Regions from separate parts of the Sporolactobacillus sp. BBK16-2 genome, predicted to be linked through region 3. Evidence: riboswitches for the same ligand, from Rfam matches in the RefSeq annotation. Region 3 holds a riboswitch; each other region holds the start of a gene.
What was found. A riboswitch is a leader RNA that binds a small molecule or an ion and turns the genes downstream of it on or off. The one in region 3 is predicted to bind cyclic di-GMP.
Positions count from the first base shown of each region.

Region 1: another riboswitch for cyclic di-GMP. It lies ahead of AC6F33_RS04770 (EAL domain-containing protein); the one in region 3 lies ahead of AC6F33_RS10275 (hypothetical protein).
Region 2: another riboswitch for cyclic di-GMP. It lies ahead of AC6F33_RS13190 (CAP domain-containing protein); the one in region 3 lies ahead of AC6F33_RS10275 (hypothetical protein).

Region 1 is NZ_CM187611.1:956,937-960,215, reverse strand. Features, by position in the region: gene AC6F33_RS04780 (LysR family transcriptional regulator) at 273-548, opposite strand; gene AC6F33_RS04775 (PilZ domain-containing protein) at 731-1,303, opposite strand; partial or broken gene AC6F33_RS04770 (EAL domain-containing protein) at 1,316-1,852, opposite strand; cyclic di-GMP riboswitch class I at 2,106-2,188, opposite strand; gene csrA (carbon storage regulator CsrA) at 2,398-2,637, opposite strand; gene fliW (flagellar assembly protein FliW) at 2,641-3,084, opposite strand; gene AC6F33_RS04755 (DUF6470 family protein) at 3,088-3,279, opposite strand, start outside.
Region 2 is NZ_CM187611.1:2,665,695-2,668,973, forward strand. Features, by position in the region: gene AC6F33_RS13185 (MerR family transcriptional regulator) at 1-527, shown strand, start outside; gene AC6F33_RS13190 (CAP domain-containing protein) at 580-1,422, opposite strand; cyclic di-GMP riboswitch class I at 1,462-1,548, opposite strand; gene AC6F33_RS13195 (cupin domain-containing protein) at 1,844-2,479, shown strand; gene AC6F33_RS13200 (DnaJ family domain-containing protein) at 2,485-2,862, opposite strand; gene AC6F33_RS13205 (FAD-dependent oxidoreductase) at 2,880-3,279, opposite strand, start outside.
Region 3 is NZ_CM187611.1:2,054,525-2,057,803, reverse strand. Features, by position in the region: gene AC6F33_RS10280 (IS4 family transposase) at 169-1,290, opposite strand; cyclic di-GMP riboswitch class I at 1,470-1,552, shown strand; gene AC6F33_RS10275 (hypothetical protein) at 1,615-1,947, shown strand; gene AC6F33_RS10270 (3-oxoacyl-[acyl-carrier-protein] synthase III C-terminal domain-containing protein) at 2,030-3,016, shown strand; gene AC6F33_RS10265 (flavodoxin) at 3,221-3,279, shown strand, end outside.

The DNA.
Region 1 (3,279 bases), 1.1 Mb from region 3:
TTTATAACAGCCCACTTGTTTCCATTTTTCATCCTGTTGCATGGCTTATGCAACAATGGATCTTAAATGTGACGATGGACTGTTCATTCCTTCCGAAAAAAGTGTGTTTTGTCCATTTTATTAAAAAAGTCGCTTTTTTGTTACACTTTACAATTGTTTGAAAAATAAGCAGGCGCTTTGCCCCATTATGTCGGGGCACGACACATTGTATTTGTGCATCAATTAATTTTTCTTATTTTAACGTGAACTGCTCAATCTGTCAAAGATTTATTTCATATAGGATGCATCGTGCATATTTTTGCAAGCTCGGCTCTCGCTTCATGACACAGTCGAGTAATGCCTTCTGCGTACGGTAAAAGTATTTTTCCATTCTCATACAAACTAATTGTGCGGTCGGTGTGAATGAACAGAGGCACATTTAATTCCTTTTCGAAGTTTTTAATTCGTGTACGAACAGAAGGTTGGGTTAAAAAGAGTGCACACGAAGCATGACGGAATCCATTATGTCTGACAACTGCGAGGAATGTTTCGATTTGATCAATGGTCAATGGTCATCACTTTCCTTTCTCTCACGCCACAGCGTCTGAATAAAGACCATGGCAGTTGTTCATTGACGCAAACATCATCATTGCACTGATATTTCGGATAATTTAGTTTTTTGATAAAAAGAATCCTCTAAAAATCAATTGGAGGCTTCTCAAATTATTACCAATCCTTTGTCATCCGTAAATCAGCGGCTGATTGCAGAGTTCAAAAGCTTTTTTGACAATTCTTTTTGATTCATATAAGATTGAATTTCCGTCTCTTCCTTGGCACTTGGATTCACAAACTGAATACCATAATTTACTGTTGGACATCCATGTTTTGTTTCCTTTCTCATCACTTCGCCTCTAACATGAATGATCGTGCCATCGTCTTTGGCAAAGGACAGAAATACATGAACCTCTTCCTTAATGGGAAAATCAATTCCGCATTTAATTTTCATTCCGCTTACACTAAGATCAAGCATTTCCACGTCAATTGATTTATTATTCAAACCTTGCAGAGTCTGTTCGCCAAAATCAAGGACACGTACCGTACACTTTTCTCCGTTCAGTTCAATGCGGTAGTGACGGCGGCGTTCTTTTGGTTCCTTTTCACGATCAAATTCGCTTTTTTTGTAAATCTTTTTCCTAAGATCCGTAATGAGCAAGCGATCTCTCTTCAAAATATTGTTGTAGTACATAATGAATGCAAAGAGAACAGCGAGCAGGAAAATACCTTCAATTCCGGCACCAAGGACTATAATTGCGTTTTCTGACATAGGTACATCACCTTATATAGATTGAGAAATAGGCTGCGGCTTACCAATAGCGAAACCCTGTGCATACGAAACGCCAAGCACTTGCGCACAATCAATGTCGCTTTCGGTCTCCAACCCTTCAAAAATCAGCTTTACATCGAACCGATTACAGTAATGAACAAGAAATTCGACGTAGGCCTGTTTCTTATTTGACTTGCTTAAACCAATTGAGAAATAGCGATCTAATTTTATATAATCAGCATTAATTTCGATTGTTCGATTAATGTTGTCAATCCCTTTACCAAAATCGTCGACCGCAATTAAGATTCCCGTTTTTCTCAAAGCTTTCAAAGCTTGTGTAAGTTTGATAAAATCTGTTATCATCTCATGTTCGACGATTTCCAACACAATCTGGCTAGCAGGAATGGAGCACTGATCAATGAGCCGAAGAATAAACGTAGCAAAATTCGGATGAAGAATCGTTGATGGGTAAACATTAATAAACAGTTTTCTGCCTTTTTGAGCAGGTCCATCCTTGACGAAGGTACACAGTGCCTTTCTTATTGAATGTGCATCAAATTCAAAGAGCTTTTTTCCTGATTGCCAGTCGGTATGCTCGTTCCGAGTTTAGAAAAACCTTTGAGCGAAAAAGTGCTTCATACCCTTCAATTTCTTTTGTTTGCAGATTGACAATCGGTTGATAATGATGAAAAAAATTTTCTTTCCTGAGATAATAAAAAAGCCACATGATTCACTCGCCCCTTTTTGACTTCAAAACGGCGCACCGAAATAAATGTGGGAGTAGAACGATCATTGCTTCCCTTTCGGTAACCCGGCTGCCATAGCATGAACCGTAGGCCCGTGGCTTTGCGACCCTATTTTTCAATAGGTGTGCCATTTCGATTGAAAATAGTTTTTTTAATGTATGAACATTTTTGCACAGTGGGGATAAAGATTCAAGACTTTTGACCTTTTTTCACCTTTATATAAAATTTTTCAATCATTAAGGTACATGTAATCGTTATTATGCTGTTTTTCAAATTGAATTTTATCACTTTACATACGATTTTCTCATTAAAGAAATCCAAATAAAAAACACGGTTGCCCGCGTCTGTTTAATGATCCTTCTTCTTCATTGATTTCATTGTATTCAGAATGTCCGCGGGGAGTTTGCTGGTTGCCGCGGAATTATTTTCTTTGCGAATTGCTTCGTAGATCTCGCCGCGATTCACATCAACTTCGCGTGGTGCCGTGATTCCCAATTTTATTTGATCACCGGATACCGCTACGATTTTCACTTCAATATCATCACCGATACGTATCGACTCGCCAAGTTTTCGGGTCAAGATGAGCATCGGTTACACCCTCTTTTCCTGGAGCTGCGCGGTAAGCGGCATTCGAAGAGAGTAATCGGATTGCTCGGGTATATACTGCTTGCCAACTTTTTTATTTACATTAATGATGACCGGTGCATTTAAATTAACCGTGGAGTCAGAAAAAGGATTACGTACGCTGACAATTACCCAAACGGCCACATCCTCCTGCGAACGAATCTCGAGCTGTTTCACAAAATGGTCGGGTAGATCAACGCTGTAATTCTCAAAATAGTAAAAAGGTGAGGTAACAATGAATGCGACCTCTGCATCGTCTACCGACTGAAGGATGGAGAAGGTTTCGCCAAATGGCTGAATAATGAACCGATGGTCGTGTGCAAATCCGGGAAGCCCAGACGAAAACGCTATAATATCTGTTTCTTTGATTTCCTGTTCGCCAAAATACTTTGTTTGGATGATCATAACCATTCGTTATCCTTTCTCGTCAATAAAAATGCCGACCGCCTGAATATCAAGTGATGGATAATGCTCCATGGAAATGTTAACCTGTCCGGGCTGATCACTATACTCCGGCGCATTAACGGTCGCTTGAATCAATGGTGAATGAGTTTGCCAATTCACCTGCAAAGTTGCGGGGGTCACATCATAAGTGACCGCTTGAGA
Region 2 (3,279 bases), 610 kb from region 3:
AACAGCGTAAGAAATTAATTGCGGAGAAAAAGCGCCTTGATCAACTGATCGCGACGATTGAAAAAACGCTCGCTTCGCAAAAAGGAGAGACCGTTATGAGTGATCAAGAAAAATTTGTAGGCTTTAAAAAGAAGATGCTCGATCAGAATGAACAGAAATACGGTAAAGAGATTCGTGAAAAATACGGAGAAGAAACAGTGAAGAAGTCCAATCAACAATTCGCCAATATAAGCAAGGAAGATTATGAAAAAACGGTAATGATCCAAAATGAGATGTTTGAAAATCTAAGAGAAGCACTCAGTTTGAATGATCCGGAGAGCAGTTGTGCTCAGAAAGCAGCGGATCTTCACCGGCAATGGCTCAGCTTCTTTTGGCCAAAGGGAACCTATTCAAAAAAAGCCCATGCAGGACTTGCCCAAATGTACGTCGATGATCCGCGTTTTACAAAGTATTACGAAAACAATGTCGCAAAAGGAGCTGCGGAAATGCTCCGTGATGCCATACAGATCTACACTGCGAAACCGTAACCGAAACGAAAAGAGCCCTGACAATGTCAGAGCTTTTTTCTATTCATGAACTTTAATCAGAGAAATCTTGTGTAAAGAAAGCCCAACCGTCTGAGCTGCCGTTCTTTTGTCCATAGACAACTCCGACACCAATATATTTATATTGAGGCTTTAGGATATTTGCACGATGATCCGGAGAATTCATCCAATCATTCATCGTCGCTTGAGCACTCCAAATCTGATCCCATCCGAAATAGTTTACATCACCTTTAGCATAGGCCACGTTCTGTCCTGCTATTGTATTCCGTGAGAAATTCATCATGCCGTGGCTCATTGCACTTTTGCTAAACTGCTGCTGACTCCATTGACGGGCAAAGCTTTGAAGTTCCGGCTTTACTTGAAGTGCCTGCAGTCCATTTTGTGCGCGAACATTATTTACAAGCGAGACAATCTGTTGTTCCACTGATGCATTATATTGACCGGGAGCAGTTGTCTGAGCCTTTGGCGCAGCAGCCTTAACCGGTGCTTTTGCTACTGTCTTTTTCGGTGCTTTTTTTACAGCAGCCTTATGTACCGTTGCTGTCTTCTTAACTGCTTTCTTTACTGCTTTTTTAACCGTCTTTTTCTTCTTAACTGACTTCTTTGCTTTCTTTACGGTCTTCTTTATCGATTTTTTCTTTACGCTCTTTTTAATACTTTTCTTAACTGCAGGCTTTTTCGCCTTTTTCTTTGCATGCTTCTTGACCGTTTTTGCTTCAACACCGCTTGTAATCGACTCGTTCTGTTGAACAACTGGTTGGGATTGTTTCGTTGAGCCGGCAGTTGACTTCGACTGATCCGCGTTTGATATGGAGGCGGTTGTCAGGGATAGAATAATAATCAATAAACCTACTAAAGTATGCTTAAAAAAACGCATAATAAAAAAATCTCCTCTCATTTACGTTTGATAATCAAATACGGCGGCCCAGCCATCCTAGCGAATATTCGCCTTAGATCTGTGACTTTGCGTCACTACTTTTCAGTAGCTTTGCCCTTTAGAAAAAAGATTTCTTTCTAAAGTATTAGGTTAATTTAACTATACAGCAATCTATTTTTTATTACAATATTAGATTTGCTTCTTTAATAGAATACTTGACAAAAGTTCATGTTTTTTTTTGATGGACGCTGAGATGAACGCAAACATTCACACTCTGACCAATAAAATCGTCAATCTATCACCAATCTTAGAAAGCTACTAAACTGAAGATATTTAAAAAGTGCTTGCAAGCAGATCATTATTATCAAAATATTCGGGGTGTTATACTAATTGGTAAATCCTATCGAAGGAGGAATTCATCATGCAGAAATGGGTTCAAATAGCCGGTATTGCTCCGCTCCTGATTCTTTCCGCCTGCGGAAGCAATTCAGCCTCAAACACTCATTCAGCAGACAAAGCGAAGACATCAGTTTCTGAGCAGCACGAACCACAAGGACAAAACAACTTCGTCAAAGTGAAAACTTACACATTTAAAGATGACGGAACCATTCCCAACAATCCGTATTTTCAGGTCTTGGTTTATCCCGGTGCATTTAAAGGAAGGACCGGGCAGATTGTGAACACTTTCAAGAAAAACAATTGGGGCAATAACTGGGTCGACGGTGTCTTTCCTTTTCATCACTTTCACAGCACATCTCATGAAGTACTCGGTGTTATTTCAGGACATGCAACACTGATGATTGGCGGAGAGAAGGGCAAAAAACTCAAAGTGTCGGCTGGTGATGTACTTGTTCTTCCCGCAGGAACTGGGCATAAAAGGCTCTCTGCAAGCAGCGATTTTTCCATTGCCGGCGGATACCCGAACGGACAGGATTATGATACACAAACTAAAGAAACTCCGACATTCAAGGAAAATATCAGCAAGGTTGGAAAACCAAAACAGGATCCTGTTTATGGGAATCGTGGACCGCTTCTGACAATCTGGAAGAAAAAATAAGTATTTCAGAAGAAATGAAGCCGATTGAAAATGCGCGTACGATAGCTCTGAAAAGCTGATGAATGGGCGATCGAACGTTTTTCCATCAATTGGTTGAATTTTAATTGTTTATAGCGCAGCTGCTTATTCAGGCGGTCGCGCTCCTTATCATCTTCACAGCACTGGAGCAAGTCATTCAGTGTGACCATATCTTTTTTAATTTGCAATTCTTCAGGAAGCATGCCGGCATTTTTCAACACTTTGTAACCGGCACGCAGATCTTTCGGCACCGCCGACAGATCTTCAAGCACAAGCGGCTTTCCTTTACCCGGAAGATGGTCGAACGCACCTGCTTTTAAGCCTTCCTGAATTTTCTCTTCAGCCATGATTTCGATAATGCCCATAGTTAACACTCCCATTTTTAGGTATTCTGTGTTTTGCTTTGATGATCAGACTCCGAAAAAAGCAATGCTAATGATTCTTTCGCCGGACCGTCGAGCACTTCTCCATTGGCTTTGAAGCGCGAGCCGTGGCAAGGGCAATCCCATGTCCGCTCGTCTTGATTCCAGTTTACTTCGCAGCCCATGTGGGGGCAAGTCGCATCAACTACAGTTAAGTCCCCGTGCTTGTCGCGGTACGCGCCGACCTTTCGTCCATGAAGCGATGCGATCATGCCACAATCCCGTTGCAAGTGATCGTCAAGAGGCGCAGGTTTGCTGACCTTTCCCTTAATCAACTGTCCGGCGGTTTTCATATTTTCAACGAGGAAGCTTGCGAGCATTGGAGCCGCTTCAAACCGAGCGGGGCTGAACAGCTCCGCA
Region 3 (3,279 bases):
CAATAGTACTAGCGTTGCATAAAAATTAGTTCCTTAAATATACGAATATTCAGAATTAGATTGGATCTTCCTGAATCAAAAAACTCAATAACCACTCAAGAGGTGATCCTATCCATATTTACAATATTATCCAATTAATTCAGAGACAACAGCGACTGAACCTTTTTTCTAGGTAACCTTTGGTTTCTTTTGAAATTTAATACGCTGAATCAGTTTTTTGCCGGATTGCCAAAGCAATGCCTTTAACCATCGGTTAAGTTGAAGCAGTGAGTGCTTTGTCTCTGTTTCCTGTTGAATGAGTACCATCAAACAGTGATAAATCAGCGCAAGATAGATTTGGTTTTGAATCGCTTCTTTGCTTTTTCCATAAAACTTTTTGATACGCACATGTTGTTTGATCCATTTAAAGAACAGTTCAATAGCCCATCGGGCTTTATAGATTTCGCTAATCTCTGTTGAAGCAAGATCAAAACGATTCGTCACAATACGTATCGTTTTTCCTTGATCATCTAGCACGGTAATTAAACGAAAAGCGTTGTCTGCCCTGTGTAATACGTCACCTAATCGGATCATTTGATCCGTGATGATGCCGCTATCTTCTGGAACATCATAAGAATGAAGCACTTGAGTCACTGCATTCTTTTTCAAACGAGAGACGAAAAACATTCCCTCTTCTGAGAAACGATCAAATGCCTGATAATCAATGTAGCCGCGGTCGAAAACATACATGGCATTCTTTTCATCTACAAGGACGTCTAACTGTGTTCGATCATGAACTTGAGCGGTTGTAATGACGGCTTTTTCAGGGAATATTTGTCCCTTACCCATAAATGCCAACCGAAGATGAAGTTTGACACCGCTTTTCGTTTTTCGAAAATGAGCCCATGGAAATTGATTTGAATTCAGCGTGACTGTAGTAGAATCCACTATTTTAAGAGAATTCGTGAGATCTGGTTTCTTTTTTTTCTTGATTTTAGCAACAAGTTCAAGAAAGATGTTCGCTAGAAGCTGTGAATCGACCGCATTATTTTTCCTGGATAACTGAGCCGCACTGATGGACGAAAAGCCGATTGCTTCTTGTAGCTTATCATCCAAAACACGAGTTGAGAGTGAATGCAGACTGTCTTCTTGGTGAAGATGTGCGTATAAGAAAAGCAAGATATAGGCTTTAGTTGTCAGCTTTTTTACGTATTTATCGCTTTGTTTTTCCTTGACCGTTTGGTCAAGTTGTTGAAAATTAATTGGATGTAACCATTGTTTAAATGAAGAGAATTGTGTATCCTTATCCATGCGTAGTCCTTTATTTTTGGATTTGGATAGGAATCACCTATTCTTCCATTATAAAGGATTATTTTGTTTGGAAACCACTATATTTTTGAACATTCATAGTATTATGAATGATTAGAAATAATTAACGCAACGCTAGTAATACAATAGTATTAAAAATTGATAATTATTACCAATTGAATAACTGACAAAAGCAAACTAACCGAAAGATTAGGACGCAAAGCCACGGGTCTAATGCGAAAGCAAAGACAGCCGGGTTACCATTGGACATAGAAGCTGTGATCAACATGTCACGGCTTTTTTTGTTAATAAATAGTGGGGGTTTATATGATGGGGAAATACAGTGTAGTGACAACAGGTAACGACATCAGTGTCATGTGTGAAGGCGTTTTTACAATGGAGGATGCATCTGGGTATATTGAAGAATTCAAAAAAGCCGCTGCCCAAGTAAATCCACCAACATGTAATCTAATGCTGGATGGTTCCAAACTAAGAGTATCATCGCAAGAAATGGTTGGTATGCTCACTAATATTATTGCAATGTACAAGGACATGGGTTTCCAGAACATAACCATGGACTTGGGAAAGAGCGCAGTTGTTAAGATGCAAATTAAACGGTTAGCCAAAGAAGCAGGGCTTACCCAATTCAAATTGCTTTGATAGAAAGATAGATGTTTAGGTGCTGCAATAAAAATCTTATCTCGATCAATGAATCATCTTTGGCTCATGGAGGAGTGCACTTGTGATCAATGTGAACTTATTAGGGATTGAAATGTATCACGGAGAAAGAGTTGTTTCCAATGATACATACATCAACCATTTTAAGCAAAAAGGAAAAGACTATACTCATTTTTTCAGAGATATTATTGGAATGGATAAGCGGTATTTGATTGACTCAGAAAAAGAGAACAGTCTGACCATGGCGATAACCGCAGCTAACAAAGTATTGAATAAAACTGGAATCAGTGGTGCTGATCTTGATCTGATCGTTCTTGCCAGCTTTTTTCCGGAAAATACTGTGCCGCCAAGCTCCATTCATCTTCACCAGGCTATCGGTGGTAAACCTGAATGCGTCTGTCTTGATCTTAATGGAAATTGCGCCGGAATGATTTTATCATTTGAGAATGCAGCAAAATATATGGCACTCTCACCAAACGTTAATCGTGCCTTAATTGTTGGATCAGATTACATTAATTCAGTCGTTAATCCGGATAATGAACTTTGTTATGGGCATTTTGGCGATGCTGCATGTGCCATAATATTAGAGAAGACAAAAGAAGATCGAGGATTTCTTGGCGCAAGATGCCGGATTAATTCGAGTGAACATAATAATATTCTGTTTCCCAGTGGCGGAGCATCTAGAATTCGTGAAGCATCAAAGAATGAAAGACTGCTTGAATGGAAGCCCTTTGAAAATGTCTCGCTTGATTCAGCTGCAAGGAACATGCGCGAACTGCTTATGGAAAACCAACTCTCACCAAATGATGTGAGTATGTTCTGTTTCTCTCAGTATGCATATGCCAATATTGTTGATCTTCGAAAATTACTCGGCATTGATGAATCACGCTCACTCTTTATTGGCAATGAATATGGCTATACGGGAGCGAGCAGTCCGTTTATTGCTTTTTACGAAGCACTGAGCCAAGGAAGTGTGAAGAGAGGTGACTATGTCATGTTCTGGACGATTGGTGCCGGATCACAAAACATAGCCGTTCTTATACGTTATTGAATAATCCTTTATAGATGCACGAACAAGTCTGAGCTAAATGATATTAGTGGCTCGGATTTTTTTGTCGTTATAGAAATCTTGAAGTACCTTTACCTAGAATAATCATTCTGGGTATTTAACATGAGGAACAAAAATGGTATCATTTTAATGAAAATGAAATTCATTATCAATTAAAATCAAGGCTTGAAAGAAGGTTCGTATATAATGGCAGATATTCTAATTGTCTATGCCAGTGAGACAGGTAACACTGAAGAAATGGCGCA